2 regions of the Janibacter sp. UYMM211 genome follow, and region 2 is predicted to be linked to the other one. Evidence: riboswitches for the same ligand, from Rfam matches in the RefSeq annotation. Region 2 holds a riboswitch; the other holds the start of a gene.
The links. Region 2 has a riboswitch for cyclic di-AMP ahead of ABIB53_RS11630 (C40 family peptidase). Riboswitches for the same ligand answer to the same signal wherever they lie in the genome.
Positions count from the first base shown of each region.

Region 1: another riboswitch for cyclic di-AMP. It lies ahead of ABIB53_RS04825 (C40 family peptidase); the one in region 2 lies ahead of ABIB53_RS11630 (C40 family peptidase).

Region 1 covers NZ_JBEPOY010000001.1:1,039,707-1,044,110, forward strand. Annotated here, with positions in the region: gene ABIB53_RS04815 (HNH endonuclease signature motif containing protein) at 1-371, shown strand, start outside; gene ABIB53_RS04820 (glycoside hydrolase family 15 protein) at 391-1,836, opposite strand; gene ABIB53_RS04825 (C40 family peptidase) at 1,927-2,832, opposite strand; cyclic di-AMP (ydaO/yuaA leader) riboswitch at 2,841-3,005, opposite strand; gene ABIB53_RS04830 (iron-dependent transcriptional repressor DtxR) at 3,115-3,837, opposite strand; gene ABIB53_RS04835 (MFS transporter) at 3,834-4,404, opposite strand, start outside.
Region 2 covers NZ_JBEPOY010000004.1:91,716-96,119, forward strand. Annotated here, with positions in the region: gene ABIB53_RS11625 (S8 family serine peptidase) at 1-873, opposite strand, end outside; gene ABIB53_RS11630 (C40 family peptidase) at 1,058-1,810, opposite strand; cyclic di-AMP (ydaO/yuaA leader) riboswitch at 1,806-1,971, opposite strand; gene ABIB53_RS11635 (aspartate aminotransferase family protein) at 2,206-3,624, shown strand; gene ABIB53_RS11640 (metallophosphoesterase family protein) at 3,730-4,227, opposite strand; gene ABIB53_RS11645 (putative quinol monooxygenase) at 4,307-4,404, shown strand, end outside.

The DNA.
Region 1 (4,404 bases), on a different contig from region 2:
ACGCCGGCGACCACCTCGACGCCGGCACCACCCGCCGCATGGCGTGCGCCGCCGGCATCATCCCCGCCGTCCTCGACGGCGCCTCCCAGCCCCTCGACCTCGGCCGCCAACGCCGGCTCCACACCGAAGCACAACGCCTCGCCCTCACCACCCGCTACGACCAATGCGCCGCCGACGGGTGCGACCGACCCTTCGCCTGGTGCGAGATCCACCACCTCGACCCCTGGGCACAGGGTGGGAGCACCGACCTCGACGACGCAGCACCCCTGTGCGGACGACACCACCGCATGCTCCACGGACCCGACTGGCAGCACACCACCACCCGCAGACAGGACAGATCCGTCTCGATCCGCTTCTACCGACGGACGTAGAGCGATGGCGCGGCAGGGATCAGGCGGGGCCGAAGGGGGGTACCTGCTGGGCGGGAGGTGCCGGCTGGGCGGGGGACGAGGCCGGGGAGCCCGGGACGGGCGCGGAACCGGGCTGGGCGGGCGGCGAGCTCGGGGCCGGCGCGGCACCGGGCTGGCCCTGGGGGGTGGTGGCGGCGAGGGTCTCGACCGCGAGCACGGAGACGGCCGCGGTCCAGGCGAGGGGTGCGGGTCCGGCGGAGGCGCCGTCGTGGAGGACCTTCTCGGGCAGGGAGCCGCCACGGGTCCGGTGCACGGCGAGCCAGCCGAGCGCGTCGCGGGCCTGGTCGTGCGAGTCCGCGGAGCTCGCCCAGGCGCCGGCGAGCAGGGCGACCTCCGGGGTCCAGGCGACGCCGTCGCCGCGCCAGTCCTCGCCCGGGGCGTAGCCGCCGTTGCTGCGGGCCATGCGCCGGCTGGCCGACTCGAGCGCCGAGCGCAGGCTCTCCTCGGCCCGGCCCGCGGCCCGGTAGGGCGGGAGCATGAAGGCGATCGACGCATCGCGCGAGAGGCGGCCCCGCTGCCGCGGCCAGCCGGCGGCCCCGAAGACCTCGATCATCGCCGTCTCGAGACGCCCGGCGACCTGACCGCACCGGTCGGCGAGCTCGAGGTCGCCCTCTCCGCCGAGACGGGCGAGGACGAGCTCGGCGTGCTCGAGACCGACGAGGATCGGGGCGGCCGTGCCCAGCGTGAGACGGGGGGCGTCGACCTCCCAGTAGTCCGGGCTCGGCCGGGGCAGGCCGGACGCGCGGACCTGGCCCAGGGCGAGCCGGGCGCACCGGCGCACGAGCGCGGCGACGTCGTCGCGGGCCGAGGACCCGAGCCAGTCGTCCACGGTGCGGCCGGCCGACCACAGGACCCAGCCCATGCCGTCGGACTGCGGGTGGCGGCCGTCGGGGGTGCCGCCGTCGGGGAGGTACCGGGCCTCGACGTGGTCGCCGACGACCAGCCGAGAGAGGGCGTGCATCTGGCGGACGGCCGCTGGGGCGTCGCCGAGCGCCTGGAGCGCGACCGCGACGTGAGCGGTGTCGCGGGGCCAGGCGTATCGCCAGCGGCCCTCCCAGCCGGCAACGGCGACCGGCAGCCCCCACGAGAGCACCCACAGGTCGAGTGCGGCCTGGGTGAGCAGCCCGCCGTGCGGGCCGTCGAGGTCGAGCGGGACCCCGGCGAGCAGCGCGTCCTGGGCGTCGACCGCCTCGGCGGCGAGTGGGCCGTCGATCGTGCGTCGGCCCCGGACGAGCAGGCCGAGCTCGCCGACCGAGACGTTGCGCCGCGACGCACGCCACGGCTGCTCCCCCGTCGTGGCCACGGTCGCGCCGAAGGACAGCTCGCGCGCGCGTCGCTGACCGTCGCGGTGGTCGTTGCCCGCGGCGGTCAGACCGAGCGCGAGCAGACCGCCGCCCCCGGCGAGGAGGCTGCGACGGCTGGGCACCGGCCCATGGTGCCAGGACACGCCGAAGGCCCCCGCCGGTGGCGAGGGCCTTCGAGCGTGTCGAGCGCGCTGGCGTCGAGCGAAGGGGTGTCAGCTCACCCGGCCGTAGCCGGAGACCCCGTCGAAGATCGGGCGGACCGAGATCGAGGACCCGGTGCGCGGGGCGTCGATCATCATGCCGTCGCCGACGTAGATGCCCATGTGGTACGCCGGAGAGCCGAAGAAGACGAGGTCACCGGGCTGCGGGTTGCTCACCGGGGTGGTGGCGGCCTGCTGCTCGGTCGTCGTGCGCGGCAGCGACTTGCCGGCCTTGGCGAAGACGTACTGGGTGAAGCCCGAGCAGTCGAAGCCGGACGGGGTGGTGCCGCCGTAGACGTAGGGGACGCCGATGTACTGCTTGGCGATCGAGATGACGTCGCCCGACGCGGCCGGGGCCTGCGTGGTCTCGGTCTGCTGCGTCGGGGCCGACTCGGTCGGGGTCTGCGTCGGCGTCTGCGTCGGGGCGGGGGTGCGCTCCTGCGAGCGGCTGGCGCTCTCGTCCTCCTGGCGCTCCTGCTCGGCGGCGGCTGCCTGCTCGCGCTCGCGCTCGGCCTGCTCGCGGGCGGCCTGCTGCTCCGCGGCGATCTCGGCGCGACGCTCCTGCACGAGGCGGACCATCCACGGCGGCGGGCCCTGGGGCTTCTCGACGGCGCCGACCGTCAGGGCGCCGAAGGTCTGCTGACCGGCGCTGGGGGTCGTCGTCTGCGGGGCGGCGACGGCGGGCACGGCCGCGACGGTGCTGACGTCGGCGGCGGCGACCTCCTGACGGCCCTGGTCGACGGGGGCGTCAGCGGCCGAGGCCGGGACGGCGACGGCGGCGATGAGCCCGCCGGACGCGGCGACGACGGCCGCGCCCTTGACGAGGGGGGTCGTCGCGTCGGAGACGATGGTGGTCAGCTCGGTGACGGGGTTGTACCGTCCGGCGGCGCGGTGACGCCCGTGGCTGCGCTCGGTCACAGTGGTGCCTCTCGATGCCTACGAGGTGAGCTGTCGGGTTCGGGTGGAGGACACCCGGCCCAGCAGGACGCCGCGCGAGCGACGACCTGGAGGACTTCACCCCGAGGAGCGAGCACGCTCGCCCCGATGGTGGGTCCCCCGCTCCTGCCCGGTGGTGGAGCCGGACGTCGGCACGGGGGCAGGACTCGGCGGTCCGTGTCGACGGTCCGTCCTCAGGGGGTGGACGGACTCCAGCACCGTACACACGACGTGAGCGAAAGTCACGTTCGGGTCACGGCAGTGTCACGAGATGGTCAGCGGCTCCGCCGGCTGGACGAAGACGTGGCTCGCGACGTCGCGGGGCAGCGACACCCCTTCGCTCTCCTGGGCGCCCTCGAGGACGACGACGACACGGTCGTCCTCGTCGTCGCGCACGACGACCCGGGCGCCGGGGCGGACCTTGGCCAGCGTGAGCAGCGGCAGCGCGGCCTCGTCGACCTGGACCGGCTCGCCGAGACGGCGCACGACGAAGGGGCCGGCCATCGACCCGTCGACGACCTCGGTGAGGCTGCTCAGACCCTCGCGGAACTCGTCGACCTCGGTCTCGCCGAGGAGCTCGTCGAGCCCGGGGATCGGGTTGCCGTAGGGCGACTCGCGGTGCTCGCCGAGGAGGCCGACGATCTTGCGCTCGACCCGGTCGGACATGACGTGCTCCCAGCGGCAGGCCTCCTCGTGGACGAACTCCCACTCGAGGCCGACGACCTCGGTGAGCAGCAGCTCGGCGAGGCGGTGCTTGCGCATGACCCGGGTCGCGAGGACGCGGCCGTGGTCGGTGAGGACCAGGCGGCGGTCGGTCCCGACGTGCACGAGGTCGTCGCGCTCCATCCGCGCGACGGTCTGCGAGACCGTCGGGCCGGAGTGGCCCAGACGCTCGGCGATCCGGGCGCGCATCGGAGGGATGCCCTCCTCCTCGAGCTCGAAGATCGTGCGGAGGTACATCTCGGTGGTGTCGACCAGGTCCTTCACGAGACCGATTGTGCCCGCTCATCGGCTCTGGACCTATCGCGCAGCCGGCGCCGGTCCGCTCGGAGCACCCAGTACGTCACCCAGCCGGAGCCGACGAGACCGGCGAGGCCGAGCGTGAGGGCGGCGGCGGTGAGCGAGAAGAGGCCGGTGAGCGCGGCGACGGCGAGCGCACCGCCGGCGTTGCCGATCTCGCCGCAGAAGCGCCACCCGCCGAGGAACTGCGCGCGGCCGAGAGCCGGGGCGTTGTCGGCGCCGATCGTCATGACGATGCCGGCGCCCAGACCGTTGGCCGCGGCCATGCCGCACGCGACGACGACGAGCCCGACGAGGTCGGTGGCGAGCGGCAGCGCGATCATCGTCGCGCCGAGCAAGAAGCTCATCGGGCCGGCGATCGCGGCGCGGCCGAAGCGGTCCATCGCCCATCCGGCGGGGTAGACGAGGAAGAGCTCGACGACCCCGGCGACGGCGAAGACCGCCGAGCTCTGGGCGCCGTCGAGCCCGATCTGCGTCGCCCACAACGGCAGGATGACCAGCCGCGCCTGGCGCAGCCCGCTGATGACGAGCACG
Region 2 (4,404 bases):
GGGCGCGAGGTAGAACATGCCGGTGTCGGACCCGGCGCGCAGGTTGACCAGCCGCACACCGGGCGCGACACCCGTGACGCCGAGCCCGTTGCGCGCGGCCGCGATGGTGCCGGCGACGTGGGTGCCGTGACCGCTCGGGTCCTCCTCGACGGGGTCGACGCACGAGTCCTGCTCGCAGTCGCCGTCGATCTCCGGTCGGTCGACGACGAAGTTGCGGGACCGATCGACGTCGACGACGCCGGACAGGTCGGGGTGGGTGACGTCGACGCCCGAGTCGATGACGGCGACCGTCACGCCCTCGTCGCCGTCGTCCGCCGCGGCCTGGGCCTGCGGCGCCCCGATGAGGCTCATGCCCCACAGCCGGTCGTCGAGGGGGTCGGCCTTCGGCGCGGCCGCCGCGCGCGCGGGCCGGGCCGGGGCGATGGTCGCACGCCGGACGGCGGGCACGGAGGTGGCGGCGCGGAGCGACATCGCGCCCGAGCCGTCCTCCTCGGGGCCCTGCCACGCCGGGTCGCGATCGGTCGCGACCGCGCTCACGCCGTCGACCTGCGCGGCCCGCTCCTCGAAGCCCTCGTCGCTCGTGCGCACTGCGACCATGCCGATAGCGGTGTTGACCGAGATGACCGGCTCGCCGGCGCCGAGCAGGCGGTCGGCGACCGCACGGGTCTGGGCGGGGTCGTCGACGAGCACCACCCACTCGAGCCCCTCGGGCTCGGTCACCGGGTAGGTCGTCACCGACGACGTGCTCTGGGTGCCCTGCGGCAGGGCCGCGGAGCTCGTCGGGCTCGACGAGCCGCTCGAGCTCGCCGATTCGCCCGAGGCCTCGGGCTCCTCACGTCCGATCGAGACCATCGAGCAGGCCGACAGGCTCACCCCGACGACCACCCCGAGCGCCCCTGCCCGGCGCAGCGCGCCCCCCGCACCTGCACGTCTCGTCGACCGTCCCACGGTGACACCCCTTCGCTCGCTGACGGGACCACGATGCCTCACCGGGCCCCCGACGACGAAGGGGGACCCGCGGCGCTCGCCACGGGTCCCCCTTCGTCGGTGGGTCGGCTCAGAAGCGGCCGTAGCTCACCTGGTTGGTCCAGATGGCGCGCTTGCTCACGCTCGTGCCGCTGCGGCCCGAGTCGATGATCTTGCCGGCGCCGGCGTAGATGCCGACGTGGTAGGCGGGGGCGCCGAAGAAGACGAGGTCGCCGGGCTGGGGGTTGCTCGTCTTCCACGCGGCGCGGCGCTGGGCCTCGGCGGTGCGCGGCAGCGACTTGCCGTGCTGCTTGAGGACGTAGCCGGTGAAGCCGGAGCAGTCGAAGCCGGTCGACGGCGAGGTGCCGCCGTAGCGGTAGGGGGTGCCGTAGTAGCGCGCGGCCGTGGCGACGACGCTCGAGGTGCGGCTGCTCGTGCGCGACGCGGTCTTCTTCTTGGCCGTCGTGGCGCGCAGACCCATCTTCGCGGCGGTGCGCGGGCCGACGACGCCGTCGGCGGTGAGGCCGTGACGCTTCTGCCAGCTCTTGACGGCGGACTTCGTGCGGGGGCCGAAGACGCCGTCGGCGCTCACGCCGACCTTGCGCTGGACCTGCTTGACGAGGCCGCCGCGGTGGCCCTGCCACAGCGTGCGGATGGTGGCGGTGCTCGTGCTCGACGCGGCGGTGGCGGCCGGGGTGGCGACGCTCGCAGGGGCGGCGGACGCGGCGCCCGCGGCGGGCACCGCGACGGCGACGGCGGCCAGGGAGGTGGCGGCGGTGGCGCCCGCACGGGCGATGGACGGGGTGCTCTTGGGCGCGCGGTGGCGGCCGGCATATGCGGTCATGTGTCTCCAGCGCCTTCGAGGTGAGCTGTCGGATTAGGGTGGAGATGCACCCCGCCGGTCGTCACGGTGGACGACCCGGCTTCACCCCGAGACCGGCTGACCGGTCGGTAGAAGTTGGGTCCCCCGCTCCCGCCATGTCGCAAATCAGGGGGACCTCCGAGCTGGCGGGACTCGGCGTGCCTGGAGGCCTTCCTCCCGTCGTCAGGAGGTGCCTGAAGAGTAGGCCAGAGTCGCCGCCTTTACCAGCCCGTGACCTTCTTTTCTCGCCCGCCGACGGCGGGACGGCCCGCGGCGACCGCGCAGGGGGCGCTCGATCCGCCGTCGCCGGGGTCCTCGCGTGCGTCATGATGAGCCCACCACGGCGGCCGTCGGCCGCCCCGTCAGGAGGCGATGACATGTCCGACGCGACCCCGACCCCGAGCTGGCCGGCCGCGGACCCGGCGGCTCGACGGGTGCTCCCGTCCAGCTCCACCCCGCTCGACCAGGACCGGGTCCAGGCCCTCCTCGTCCAGGAGTGGGAGCGCTTCACCAAGGACACCCCGGGGTCCGGTGAGCACAACGCCCGCGCGAGCAAGTCGCTCCCGCTCGGCGTCACCTCGTCCTTCCAGCACTGGGAGCCCTATCCGATCTCCATCACCTCGGCGCGCGGGGCGCACCTCACCGACGTCGACGGCCGTCAGCTGCTCGACCTGTCGATGGGCTTCGGCGCGATGCTCGTCGGGCACCTCAACCCCGTCGTCGTCGAGCGCGTCCAGCACGCCCTCGCCGAGGTCGGCACGCTCTTCGTCACCCCGTCGCCGACCGCGACGCGGGTCGCCGAGCGCTACCAGGAGCGCTTCGGTCTCGACATGCTGCGCTTCACGCAGTCGGGCACCGAGTCCCTCATGTACGCCGTCCGCGCGGCCCGCGCGTACACCGAGCGCAAGGCGATCATCAAGATCGAAGGGGGGTACCACGGCGGGTACGACGCCCTCCAGGTCTCGGTCAAGCCCGACCTCGCCGACGCCGGTCCCGCCGAGGCGCCGACGCCCGAGGTCCCCTTCGACGTCGAGGCCGGCACCGTCCACGTCGTGCCCTACAACGACCTGCCCTACCTGCAGCGCATCCTCGAGCAGCACGGCAGGCAGGTCGCGGCCGTCGTCATGGAGCCGGTCGTCGAGAACCTCGCGATCGTCCTGCCCGACGAGGGCTACCTCGCCGGCGTGCGCGCCGCGTGCGACGCCGCGGGCACCCTGCTGATCTTCGACGAGGTCAAGACCGGGCTCACCGCCGGCTACGGCGGCGCCTCGCAGCGCATCGGGGTCAAGCCCGACCTCGTCACCCTCGCCAAGAGCATCGGCGGCGGGCTCCCGCTCGCGGCCTTCGGCGGCACGGCCGAGGTCATGCAGGTCGTCGTCGACGGGCGGATGGCCCACTTCGGCACGTACAACGGCAACCCGCTCGTCATGGCGGCCGCCGAGGCCGTCGACGAGGTGTGCACCCACGAGGCGCTGCAGGCCGCCGAGGACATCAACCTCGGCACGCTCGGCCGGATCGACGACGTCATCCGCGAGCTCGAGCTGCCCGCGCACACCGTCGGCATGGGTCTCAAGGGCTGCGTCACGTGGTCGAGCGGGCCGGTGCGCAACTACCGCGACTACAAGGCGACCGATTTCGGGGTCGCCGAGCTGTCCTGGCTGTGGGGCGTCAACCGCGGCGTCCTCACCCCGCCCGGGCTCGACGAGCAGTGGCTCGTCTCGCTCGCGCACACGCAGGCCGACATGGACGGGCTCGTCGAGCAGTACACCGAGCTCGGGCGCGCGCTGCGCGGCTGACCTCCACCCGGCTGGCGACCCACCTACCCCTCCGTATGCGGGGTGATCACCCCACATACGGAGGGGTAGGCGGGGTCGTGGCGAGGGGCGGCAGGAGAGCGGGGGTCAGATCTCGACGACCTCGTGGCTCACCAGCCGCCCGTCCTCGACGCGCAGCCAGCCGTAGGTGGGGCAGGGCTGGCGGCGCTTGTCCGTCGGCGAGCCGGGGTTGAAGAGGTGCACCGCGCCGGTGTCGTCGTCCATCGGGATGTGCGAGTGCCCGAAGACGACGAGGTCGGCGGTCTCGAAGCGGCGCCGCATGCGGCGGTCGCGACCCCCCTTCGCCCCCGAGTCGTGGATCATCGCGACCCGCAGCCCGTCGAGGTCGAGCTCGAGGGTCTCGGGCACCCCGCCGCCCCACGCGGCGACCTCGGGACCGTCGTTGTTGCCGAGGACGACGTGCACCGGGGCGTGCTCGGCGAGGGTGTCGAGGACGTCCGGCGTGCACACGTCACCCGCGTGCAGGACGAGGTCGGCCCGCTCGAGCGGGGCGCGAAGGGGGCCTGGCAGCGCCTTCCAGAAGCGGGGGGCGTGGGTGTCGGAGACGACGAGGACGTCGAGCATGGGGCCAGCGTGCCACCGTCTGGACGAGACCCCCGGGCCGCGGCCTCCCGGGCCCGGCCGCTCTGACATCGTGGGATTCATGATCCTCATCAACGTCAAGTTCGCGATCAAGCCCGAGCACGCCGACGAGTGGCCGCAGATCAGCCGCGAGTTCACCGAGGCGACCCGCGCGGAGCC